DNA from 2 places in the Arthrobacter sp. FB24 genome. Region 1 is predicted to be linked to the other one. Evidence: riboswitches for the same ligand, from Rfam matches in the RefSeq annotation. Region 1 holds a riboswitch; the other holds the start of a gene.
The links. A riboswitch is a leader RNA that binds a small molecule or an ion and turns the genes downstream of it on or off. The one in region 1 is predicted to bind S-adenosylmethionine.
Positions count from the first base shown of each region.

Region 2: linked by a shared signal. The riboswitch ahead of ARTH_RS19540 (DUF1737 domain-containing protein) and the one ahead of metX (homoserine O-acetyltransferase MetX) in region 1 are both predicted to bind S-adenosylmethionine.

Region 1 covers NC_008541.1:1,476,017-1,481,447, forward strand. Annotated here, with positions in the region: gene ARTH_RS06665 (CPBP family intramembrane glutamic endopeptidase) at 1-759, shown strand, start outside; gene ARTH_RS06670 (VOC family protein) at 887-1,525, opposite strand; SAM riboswitch class IV at 1,687-1,801, shown strand; gene ARTH_RS06675 (bifunctional o-acetylhomoserine/o-acetylserine sulfhydrylase) at 1,863-3,179, shown strand; SAM riboswitch class IV at 3,270-3,385, shown strand; gene metX (homoserine O-acetyltransferase MetX) at 3,398-4,582, shown strand; gene ARTH_RS06685 (MFS transporter) at 4,753-5,431, shown strand, end outside.
Region 2 covers NC_008541.1:4,339,208-4,344,638, forward strand. Annotated here, with positions in the region: gene ARTH_RS19530 (aromatic amino acid ammonia-lyase) at 1-1,410, opposite strand, end outside; gene ARTH_RS19535 (NtaA/DmoA family FMN-dependent monooxygenase) at 1,415-2,710, opposite strand; SAM riboswitch class IV at 2,931-3,043, shown strand; gene ARTH_RS19540 (DUF1737 domain-containing protein) at 3,126-3,395, shown strand; gene ARTH_RS19545 (rhodanese-like domain-containing protein) at 3,392-3,802, shown strand; gene ARTH_RS19550 (O-succinylhomoserine sulfhydrylase) at 3,803-5,011, shown strand; gene ARTH_RS19555 (hypothetical protein) at 5,063-5,386, opposite strand; gene ARTH_RS19560 (glutamate--cysteine ligase 2) at 5,415-5,431, opposite strand, start outside.

The DNA.
Region 1 (5,431 bases):
CCCTCCCGCCGTCGTCTGCGGTTAGAAGTCTGGATTGTCCTGGGTCTGTCGCTGGGGCAGTCCGCCGTGTATTCGGTGGTGCAGTTGCTGGACAAGCTGACGCGGGCACCCCTGGCGGAAGGGACCTCCACCCTCAACCGCTCCCAGAGCAGCCGCGAATACTTCGACCTCACGTACCAGCTGCTGGACATTGTTTTCGCTCTGGTGCCGGTGGTGCTGGTCATCTACTTCCTTACCGAGCACCGGACGGCGGGGGAGTCCGGGGCCTCGGCCTTCCGCAAACTCGGTTTCAACTTCGCCCGTCCCGGCAAGGACCTGCTGCAGGGGCTGGGCCTCGCGGCGTTGATCGGCATACCGTCCCTGGGGCTGTACGCCGCCGGACGGGCGCTGGGCATCACCACGGCCATCATCCCCAGTGCGCTCGACGCCTACTGGTGGACCATCCCCGTGCTGATTCTCTCCGCCGTACGGCACGGGATCGTGGAGGAGGTCATCGTGGTGGGGTACCTGCTGGACCGGCTCGGCAAGTTTGGCTGGAGCATGCCGCTGGCCATCTTCGCCAGCTCCATGCTCCGGGGCAGCTACCACCTCTACCAGGGGTTCGGTCCGTTCATCGGCAACGCCATCATGGGCGTGGTATTTGCGTGGATCTATACGAAGACCCGCCGCGTCATGCCACTGGTGATCGCCCACGCGCTGCTGGACATTGTGGCGTTCGTCGGCTTCAGCCTCTTCGGCAAGGCCATCGGGCTGGGCTAGCCGGCAACCGCTTAAAAGGATTCGGCCGCTATCGGTGGGTGACGTCGTTGGCACCCGCTGATAGCGGCCGAAGTTCGTAAAGGCAGCGCGCTGCCCGTGGCCCGGAGGACCACACGGTGTAAGAGGGCTAGATGGTTACTGCCCCGGAGGCGGTTTCGAACGTAACGGAGAGGATTCCCGGCGTCCCCTTCGGGGCGACCCATTCAACGGCCACATCCTCCAAGGGCTTCTCGACCGGTTGCCCGAGCCATTCCGTGACGCGCTCGGCCGAGCCGGCGATGGTGAGGCTGGACATCTTGACGTTGCTCGGGTAGGCGTTGGACGGGTGAAGCTCCGGGTCGCCTTCCCACTTGAGCATGTAGGGTACCTGCGGGTCTGCAATGAGGCCCAGGATACCGATCTGCTTCCAGACGAGTTCGCGGCCGTCCGGGAACTTGCGGTTGCCGTTGACAGCCGAGCGGCCGAGGCGTTCTTCGAACGGTGCCAGGTCGTCCACTTCGACGCACCAGCCCATCCAGCCGCCGCCAGCTGCGGAGCGTGCCCGGACAGCCTGCCCGAACGGAGCCTTGTCGGATGCCGGGTGGTCAAGGACCTCCACGACCTCCAAATACTTGTGCCCGGCGAGCGGGATAATCATGTTGCGGGTGCCAAATCGGGGGTGTACCCCGCCCTTAACGGCTTCGACGCCGAGGGCGGTTGCAATACGTTCGGTGGTGGCAGCCAAGCCATCTTGTTCACAGGCGTAAGAGACGTGATCCATGCGCATGCCCTCATCTTGGCACTTTGTGATGGAGCTCTCAGCTAAGGGTATGCTTACCGAGATGGGATGTCATGGCGGAGGGCCCTGAAGCCCACGAAAATCATGCGGCCGACGTCCTTCGTCACAAACCTGTTCAGACGGATTGCTCCGTTTCTACACTGGGTCAAGGTCATGAGCGCCAGCATTGAGCCCCGGCTTGCTGGCCGGCAACCCTCGTTCCGCGGTGGGGTGCCCCGGGTGAGGACCTGGCCTCCGGCAACCGCCGGTCGGCAAGCGCGGCACCAGAACCGGCCCGGCATACCGTGCGTCCGCCTGTGGTGCCTTTCTTTAGAAGGAGTCTTCAATGTCCAATGCCTGGTCTTTCGAAACCCGCCAGATCCACGCCGGGCAGGAGCCGGACAGCGCCACCGGCGCCAGGGCCCTCCCCATCTACCAGACGACGTCGTTCGTGTTCCCGAGCGCCGAGAGCGCTGCCAACCGCTTTGCGCTGGCCGAACTGGCGCCCATCTACACGCGCATCGGCAATCCCACCCAGGACGCAGTGGAGCAGCGCGTGGCCAGCCTTGAGGGCGGCCTGGCGGCGCTGCTGCTCAGTTCGGGGCAGGCGGCCGAAACATTCGCCATCCTCAACGTCGCCGAAGCCGGTGATCACGTGGTGGCCAGCCCCAGCCTCTATGGCGGCACCTACAACCTGCTGGCCCACACCCTGAAGAAGTTCGGCATCTCCGTGACCTTCGTCGAGGACCCGGACAACCTCCAGCAATGGAAGGACGCAGTCCGGCCAAACACCAAGCTTTTCTTTGCCGAAGTGGTGTCCAACCCGCGCCAGGATGTCCTGGACATCGAAGGCGTTTCCGGCGTTGCCCACGAGGCGGGTGTCCCGCTGATCGTGGACAATACACTGTCCACGCCCTACCTCATCCGGCCGCTGGAATGGGGTGCCGACATTGTGGTCCACTCGGCAACGAAGTACCTTGGCGGGCACGGCAGCGCCATTGCCGGCGTGATCGTGGACTCGGGCAACTTTGATTTCGGCAAGGACCCGGAGAAGTTTCCCGGCTTCAACACCCCGGACCCCACCTACAACGGGCTTGTCTACGCGCGGGACCTCGGCGCCGGGGGCGCCTTGGGCGCGAACCTTTCCTACATCCTGAAAGCCCGCGTCCAGCTCCTGCGGGACCTCGGCTCGGCCGTTTCTCCGTTCAACGCCTTCCTTATCGCCCAGGGCCTGGAAACGCTGAGCCTGCGCGTTGAGCGCCACGTGGCCAACGCGGTGAGCGTCGCCGAATGGCTGGAGGCACGGGCCGACGTCGAATCCGTGGCCTACGCGGGGCTGCCGTCCAGCCCCTGGTACGAGCGCGGCCGCAAGTACGGACCCAAGGGCACCGGAGCCATCGTGTCCTTCAACATCGCTGGCGGGGCCGAGGCCGGCAAGCGGTTCGTGGACGCGCTGGAACTGCACTCGCATGTCGCAAACATCGGTGACGTGCGCTCGCTGGTCATCCACCCGGCGTCGACCACGCACAGCCAGCTGACGGCGGAACAGCAGGCGGTGGCAGGGGTCACGCCGGGCCTGGTCCGCCTCTCGGTGGGGCTGGAACACATCGATGACATCATCGCCGACCTCGACGCCGGTTTCCGCGCCGCCAAGGGCGACTGACGCGTATGACTCCCGGCGTCTCGACGCCGGGAGTCATATTGCTGTCACATTCTTCGCCATTGCGGGGACGCATTTCGTAGACTCTTTAAAGGTCATGAGTGCCAGCGACAGCCCCGGCTTGCTGGCCGGCAACCCTCCTTTCGCGGCGGGGTGCCCCGGGTGAAGACCTGGCCTGCCGGCCAGTTGGCGGCAGGCAAGCGCGAAGAAGAGGTCCTCAGATGACGATTGCCGTCACCCGCAGCGGTGTACCCGAAACATCCAGCCACAGCCTGTCAGCCCGTGACGTGAAAACCACCGCGGGCAAAACCGCAGGCACTGTCCCCGACGGTACCGTCAGGTTCCAGGGCATCGGCGGGCTTGACCTTGAAGCCGGCGGGCATCTGCCGGACGTCACACTCGCCTACGAGACGTGGGGCACGCTGAACGCGGACCGTTCCAACGCCGTGCTGGTGCAGCATGCCCTGACCGGCAGCACGCACGTTACCAGGGGAGCCAGTGACGAAGAAGGCTGGTGGGAGCAGCTTGCCGGGCCCGGCGCCCCGGTTGATACGGACAAGTACTTCGTGGTTTCCATCAACATCCTGGGCGGTTGCTACGGCTCCACCGGGCCTTCCACTCCCGCGCCGGACGGCAGGCCGTGGGGCTCGCGCTTCCCCCTGGTGACCCTGCGCGACACCACTGCGGCCGAGGCCCGGTTGGCGGACGCCCTTGGCATCGACAGCTGGTACGCCGTCCTGGGCGGATCCCTGGGTGGAGCCCGCGCCTTGGAATGGGCCGTTAGCTTCCCTGACCGGGTCCGGCGCTGTGCCGTCATTTCCATCGGGGCCAGCAGCACTGCCGAGCAGATCGCCTTTGCCCAGGCGCAGACCCTCGCCATCCGCCAGGACGTCAACTTCAACGGCGGTGACTACTACGGCGGCCCGGAGCCTGAGGCCGGCCTGGCCCTGGCGCGCAGGATCGCGCACATCACGTACCGCTCCGCAGACGAGCTGGAGGCCCGGTTCGGCCGGAGCGCCCAGGGCGGCGAAGCCCCGCTTCAGGCAGTCTCGCTGGGAGACCGCGGCCGCTACCAGGTGGAGAGCTACCTCGACCATCAGGGCACCAAGCTGGTCCGCCGCTTCGATGCCAACAGCTACATCGCCATCACGGAAGCGCTCATGAGCCACGACGTCGGCCGGGGACGCGGCCCGCTCAAGGACGCGCTGGCCCAGGCCAAGGCTGAGTTCTTCATCGCCGCCGTTAACACCGACCGGCTGTATTTTCCTGCACAGTCCCGCGAACTGGCGGCGGCACTGCCGGGCGACGTCCCGGTGCACATCATCGAGGCGCCCATCGGCCACGACGGTTTCCTGACTGAAATCGGGCAGCTTAGCGCGCAGCTGAGGCAGAACTTTTTCGCCTAGCCCCTCGGCTCAATGTGCATTTATGCAGAGCTGTTCTGCAGAAAATGGCGTTGAGCCTGCGGCAATGTGAGTCCATACTCTAGGGGACCGGCGCGTTGGTGGTGCACATCACACGCGACCGCTACCGAATGGTCCACATGGTGTCGACGGAGACGCCGAAGGAGTTCACAATGAGCATGCAAAACTCCGCCGCAAGGCGCGCAGATGAGACTGACGTCAAAGCCTCAGGGCTGAAGAAAGTGGTGACGGCCTCAATGGCCGGCACCGTTGTTGAGTGGTATGAGTTCTTCCTCTACGCCTCAGCGGCCACCCTGGTTTTCGGCAAGATGTTCTTCCCCAACTCCGGCACTGAGCTGGACGGGATCATCGCCGCTTTCGTCACCTATGCAGTGGGCTTCGTTGCCCGCCCGATCGGCGGCATCGTTTTCGGCCACTTCGGTGACAAATTCGGCCGGAAGCAGCTGCTCCAGCTGAGCATCGTCCTGGTGGGTGTTTCCACCTTCGCGATGGGCTGCCTCCCCACATTCGCGCAGATTGGCTACTGGGCGCCGGCGCTCCTGGTGTTCCTGCGCTTCGTCCAGGGCTTCGCCGTCGGTGGTGAATGGGGCGGCGCCGTGCTGCTCGTGGCTGAGCACAGCCCCAGCAAGTCACGCGGCTTCTGGGCCAGCTGGCCGCAGTCCGCCGTGCCCATGGGCAACCTCCTGGCCACCGGCGTGCTGTTCACCCTCTCCTCTACGCTGTCCTCCGCCGACTTCCTCGGCTGGGGCTGGCGCGTCGCCTTCTGGCTGTCCGCGGTGATCGTGATCGTGGGCTACTACATCCGGACCAAGGTCCAGGACGCCCCCATCT
Region 2 (5,431 bases), 1.8 Mb from region 1:
CGCGCGCGCTTCCGCCGCCCCCAGCAGGTACGCCGCTGTCAGCGCCTCGATGGCGAGCAGCTTCCCGGCAGCATCGACGGAACGCTCCAGCTGCTGGAGCGCCAGCGGCGCCAGTGTGGAGTGGTCTTCGACATCGGCGGACAGCGTGGGCGCACCAAGTGTTGCCGGCGCCGCGAGGAACTTGAGCTCGGACAGCAGGCCTGCGGCCGAATACCAGAGCAGTCCGGGCAGCTCTTCCGGCTCCAGCGGTGCTCCGTTCGTGGCGGCCTCGAGGTGCCGCTGGCGGATCCGACGCTGCGGCGGGTAGAGCTTGGCGATCCGGCGTTCGCTGCTGATCCCGAGGTGGGCCAGCCCCAGGCGCAGCGCCTCGAATGCCAGGGCCAGCTGCATGGGCTGGAAGTTACCGCCGGAGACCATCCGACCGGAGCCGATGTCGGTCAGCGGGTTGTCGCCCCGGCCGTTCAGTTCCACTTCCAGAGCGTCTTCCAGCGCCGTGACCTGCCACCGGATGGCGCCGTGGGTCTGGGGTGCCGCGCGGAAGGAAAGCGCGTCCTGCACGGACACCTCCCGCTCCGGGTCCTCCAGCCACCCGCCCTCGAGGAGCCGTAGCACATGGGCCGCCGTGACCGACTGCCCGTGCACTGCCTTGGCCGCCTGCACAGCCGGCGAAAACGGGCTGAGGTTGCCGCCGCCGTCGTGCCTTGCCGTCGCCTCAAGCGACAACGCGAGCGCGGTGTCCGCCAGGTCGGCGAGCCGCAGGATGCGGCGCAGCACCAGCGCGCCGACGCCGATGGAATAGGAGTTGGAGCTGACCAGGGCCAGGGCTTCGCCGGGCGCGAGTTCCAGCGGAGCCAGCCCGGCGTCCGCCAGGGCCTGGCCGCCGGGCAGCAGCTGGCCGTCCACTGCCACCGCCTGGCCCTCCCCGATCGCGACGGCGGCCACTGCGGCGAGGTGGGTCAGGTCTGCGGAGCCTACGGACCCTTCGCGCGGGATGGCGGGGACCACCCCGCGGTTGAGCATTTCAACGTAGAAGCGGGCTGTTTCCGGCCGGACGCCGGAGCCGCCGCGGCTGAAGCCCACAAGCCTCGCCAGGATCACGGCCCGGACCTCATCGGCGCCGAGAAACACGCCCACCCCGCTGTTGTGGTACCTCACCACCTGCACCTGGTAGGCGAGGATCGACTTCTTCTCCACGGCGGTGTCCCGCCCGGATCCCAGCAGCGTATTGAGTCCGTAGACGCGGTGGCCGGAGTCGATGGCCTGCTGCACCACCTCACGCGAGAGCCCGATCAGCTCCAGGGCGTCCACGCTCAGGACGAACTTAACGGCGGGATCAGCCGCGGCTTCGGCGACGTCCCTGGCGCGCAGGTGCGCCGTGCCGATCAGGAACTCTCCGCTGCCGCCGCCCATGGCACTAGAAGTCCAGCAGGTTCCGGCGGAAGCCGCCGTCGCCATAGCTTGTCCGGAGCAGCCCGCGGCGTCGCAGCACCGGGGCCAGCCGGTCCAGCACACCATGAACGGTGGCCGGATCAACGAAACCCGAGAACAGGAAGCCGTCCCCGCCCACCTGCACGCCGGTTTCTTCGAGGTAGTCGGCAATTTCCTCGGCCGTGCCGATGATGCTGTCCCCGGCGCCGCCGCTGCGGGCCTGCAGGAGCTGGCGCAGCGTGGACCCGGGAGGACCCGCCTTGGCGAAATGATCCAGGGTGCCCTGGTTGCTGTTCGTGGTGAGCTCGGGGAGCGGGGCGTCGAGGTCGAACTGCTGGAAGTCGATCACGGAGAGGTAGGAGATGGAGTTCAGCTGGCTGTCGATGTCGCGCTGCGTGAGCTGGCGGCGCTGCTCCCGGAGCTCGTCCGCTTCGGCCCGGGAGCCCACCACGGTGGGTTTGAGGACAAACAGCACCTTGACGTCGTCGGGGTCCCGCCCCGCCGCGGCCGCCTCGGCCCGGATCGAATCACGGTAGGCCCTCATGCCGTCCGCGCCCCTGGCGAGGGCAATTGCGACGTCCGCGTTGCCGCCCGCGAAAGCCTTGCCCCGCGGGGACGCCCCGGCCTGCACCAGCACCGGTTCCTCAGGCAGCGGCGCGGTGTTGAGCGGGCCCCGGACCTTGAAGAATTGGCCGTCGTGGTTGATCGGATGGACCTTCGTATGGTCGGCAAAGATGCCGGCGTCCGGATCCTCGACAATGGCGTCCGGCTCCCAGCTGCGCCAGAGCTTGCGCACCACGTCCACGAATTCCTCCGCCTTCTCATAGCGGAGGTCATGCTCGATCTGCTGGTCCAGCCCGTAGTTCTGCGCAGCAAGATCGCTGCCGGAGGTCACCACGTTCCAGCCCAGCTGGCCGCTGGAGAAATGCTGCAGCGTGGCCAGGAGCCGGGCAGCGGTGAACGGCGGGTAGAAGGACGCACTCACCGTGGGAACAATGCCCAGGTGTTCCGTGGCGGAGAGCAGGTAGGGCACCAGTGCCAGCGGATCGTGCTTCGGCGCAAAGGACGCCTGCGCCAGCGACACCTTGGCGCTTCCGCCGTACGTGTCCGGTACGGTGAGCGAGTCCTCGATGATGAAAAGGTCCAGCCCTGCCCGCTCGAATTCCCGCACGGCGTGCTGGTACAGGGCGGGTTTTTTCCAGTCGTACCCGATGCCATACCCGGGCGTACCCCACCCCTGGACGCCGAACCCGTGACCCACAAACCAACCGAAGTGCAGCATGGGACTGCCTGTATTCCGATTCGATTCATTCACGGCTGCCTGATTTCATCCGGCGTTACAGCGGTTCATCTCCCGTCATTATCCCCCCGGCAGGGTCTTTTGTAACTGCAGCCGGGGGTACCGCCGGGGCGGATGCGGGGCCGCGGTGCGGGCGTTCCCGTTACGGAAGATGACGACGACGGCGGTGCGGGCCGCCGTCGTAAGTGTTACGTTTTTGGGGAGTAATGAGAACCGGCGCCAAGCCCTGACTGGCCGGTCGGCAACCCTCCTTCCACGGCGGGGTGCCTCAGGTGAATACTCGGCATATCGATATTCGAATTGCAAGCGTGAGAGAAGGAGATCCGTCGTGTCCGACGCACCCGCACAGCTGGCCCCGGCAGCCGAACCAGACGCCGCCGGCCAGGAACAACCGGCCCTGGCACTGCCGCAGGAAAGGCTGGCCTACCGGCTCATCACCGGCCCCGACGACCGCTCGTTCTGCGAGCGCATCTCCGCAGCACTGGCCGACGGCTATGTCCTGCACGGAGGCCCGGCGGCAACCTTCAACGGCACCAGCGTGATCGTTGCCCAGGCCGTGATCCTGCCCGAGGCAGTCGCCAGCTCCGACGCGGCGGTGGCAACCGCAGTGGACGAACTTGAGTTCGACGCCGACTTCCCGGGCGAAGGCTTCGAGGGCCACGCATGAGCTACGCCGGAGACCTGAGCCCGCAGGACGCCTGGGCCAAACTGGAGCAGGGCGCCGTCCTGGTGGATGTCCGCACTGAGGGCGAGTGGGCGCACATCGGCATCCCGGACACCAAAGCCACGGATAACGATCCCCTCTTTATCCAGTGGACCTTCCCCGGCGGCATCCCCAACCCGGATTTTGTCGACCAGCTGAAGCAGCAGGCCCCCGAGGACTCCGGCGTCGAACTGGTGTTCCTCTGCCGTTCCGGTGTCCGGTCCGTTGCCGCGGCCATTGCCGCCACCCGGGCCGGGTTCACCGCCTACAACGTCCTCGAAGGCTTCGAAGGCGAACCGGACCGTTACGGCGAACGCACCGTCAACGGCTGGAAGAACCGCGGCCTGCCCACCAATCTCGGAAAGAACTAAGTGACCTTCAATCCCGACGCCGCTGGCTGGAGCCCTGACACCCAGGCTGTCCGCGGCGGACTTGACCGCACCAATTTCCAGGAGACCGCCGAGCCGATCTTCCTCAACTCGGGGTTCGTCTACGAATCCGCGGCAGCTGCCGAGCGGGCATTCACCGGCGAGGACGAACGGTTTGTGTACTCCCGGTACGGCAACCCCTCCGTGGCCACCTTCCAGGAACGCCTCCGGCTGCTCGAGGGCACCGAAGCGTGCTTTGCGACGGCGTCCGGCATGTCCGCCGTCTTTACGGCACTGGGTGCCCTGCTGGCTGCCGGTGACCGGGTGGTTGCCGCCCGGTCGCTGTTCGGCTCCTGCTTTGTCATTTTGAACGAGATCCTGCCCCGGTGGGGCGTCGAAACGGTGTTCGTGGACGGCCCGGACCTGGAACAGTGGCGGACCGCTTTGGCGGAACCGACGACGGCGGTCTTCTTCGAGTCGCCGTCGAACCCGATGCAGGAGATCGTGGACATCGCCGCGGTCAGCGAACTGGCCCACGCTGCCGGGGCGACCGTCGTCGTCGACAATGTCTTTGCCACCCCCCTGCTGCAGCGCTGCGGGGAGCTCGGCGCGGATGTGGTGGTGTACTCCGGCACCAAGCACATTGACGGCCAGGGGCGGGTCCTTGGCGGCGCCATCCTGGGCACCAAGGAGTTCATCGAAGGCCCGGTCAAGCAGCTGATGCGCCACACCGGGCCGGCGCTTTCAGCCTTCAACGCCTGGGTGCTGACGAAGGGCCTGGAAACCATGGCGCTGCGCGTCAACCATTCCTCGGCCTCCGCGCTTCGCCTGGCCGAGTGGCTGGAAGGCCAGCCGGCGGTCAGCTGGGTCAAGTACCCGCTGCTGAAGTCCCACCCGCAGTTTGAGCTGGCGGCCAGGCAGATGAAGGCCGGCGGTACCGTGCTCACGCTGGAGCTTCTGCCGTCGGCGGGCCGCACGGCGAAGGAAGCAGCCTTTGCCCTGCTGGACGCGCTGCGGATCATCGACATCTCCAACAACCTCGGCGATGCCAAGACGCTCATCACCCACCCGGCCACCACCACGCACCGTGCCATGGGGCCGGATGGCCGGGCCGCCATCGGGTTGAGCGACGGCGTGGTCCGCCTGTCGGTAGGACTCGAGGATGTTGACGACCTCATCCGCGACCTGGAGCAGGCGCTCAAACAGATCTGACCATCCCGCCCCTGATCAGCGCCAAGCTACGAAGACCTGCCGCGCCGAAAGTCAGGTGTCCAGCTCCCAGTGCAGGCGGATCGCTTCAGCTATCGGGGCGGCCGCAACGTCCACAGTGAAGGCGACTGGCGCGGTGCCGGTCTCTTCGATGACGGTGTCATGGTAGACGCGGCCGCATGCCGGGCACAGCGTGTAGAGGTCCTCATCCCCGGGCCACTCGGCCAGTCCGGCCGGGACAGGAGTGCCCTCGCCAAGGTGGACGGGCATGCCTTCGGAGTTGGCCTGGATCAGCCCTTCGTCGCTGACGGTGTTTCCGCAGACGCAGGTGATGGTGGTGACATCGTGGCCGGCGACTGTTGCGTATTCGGTTTCCATAGCGCGCTCCGGGGTAGTAGGAACCTGTTCAGGACTGGCGAACGC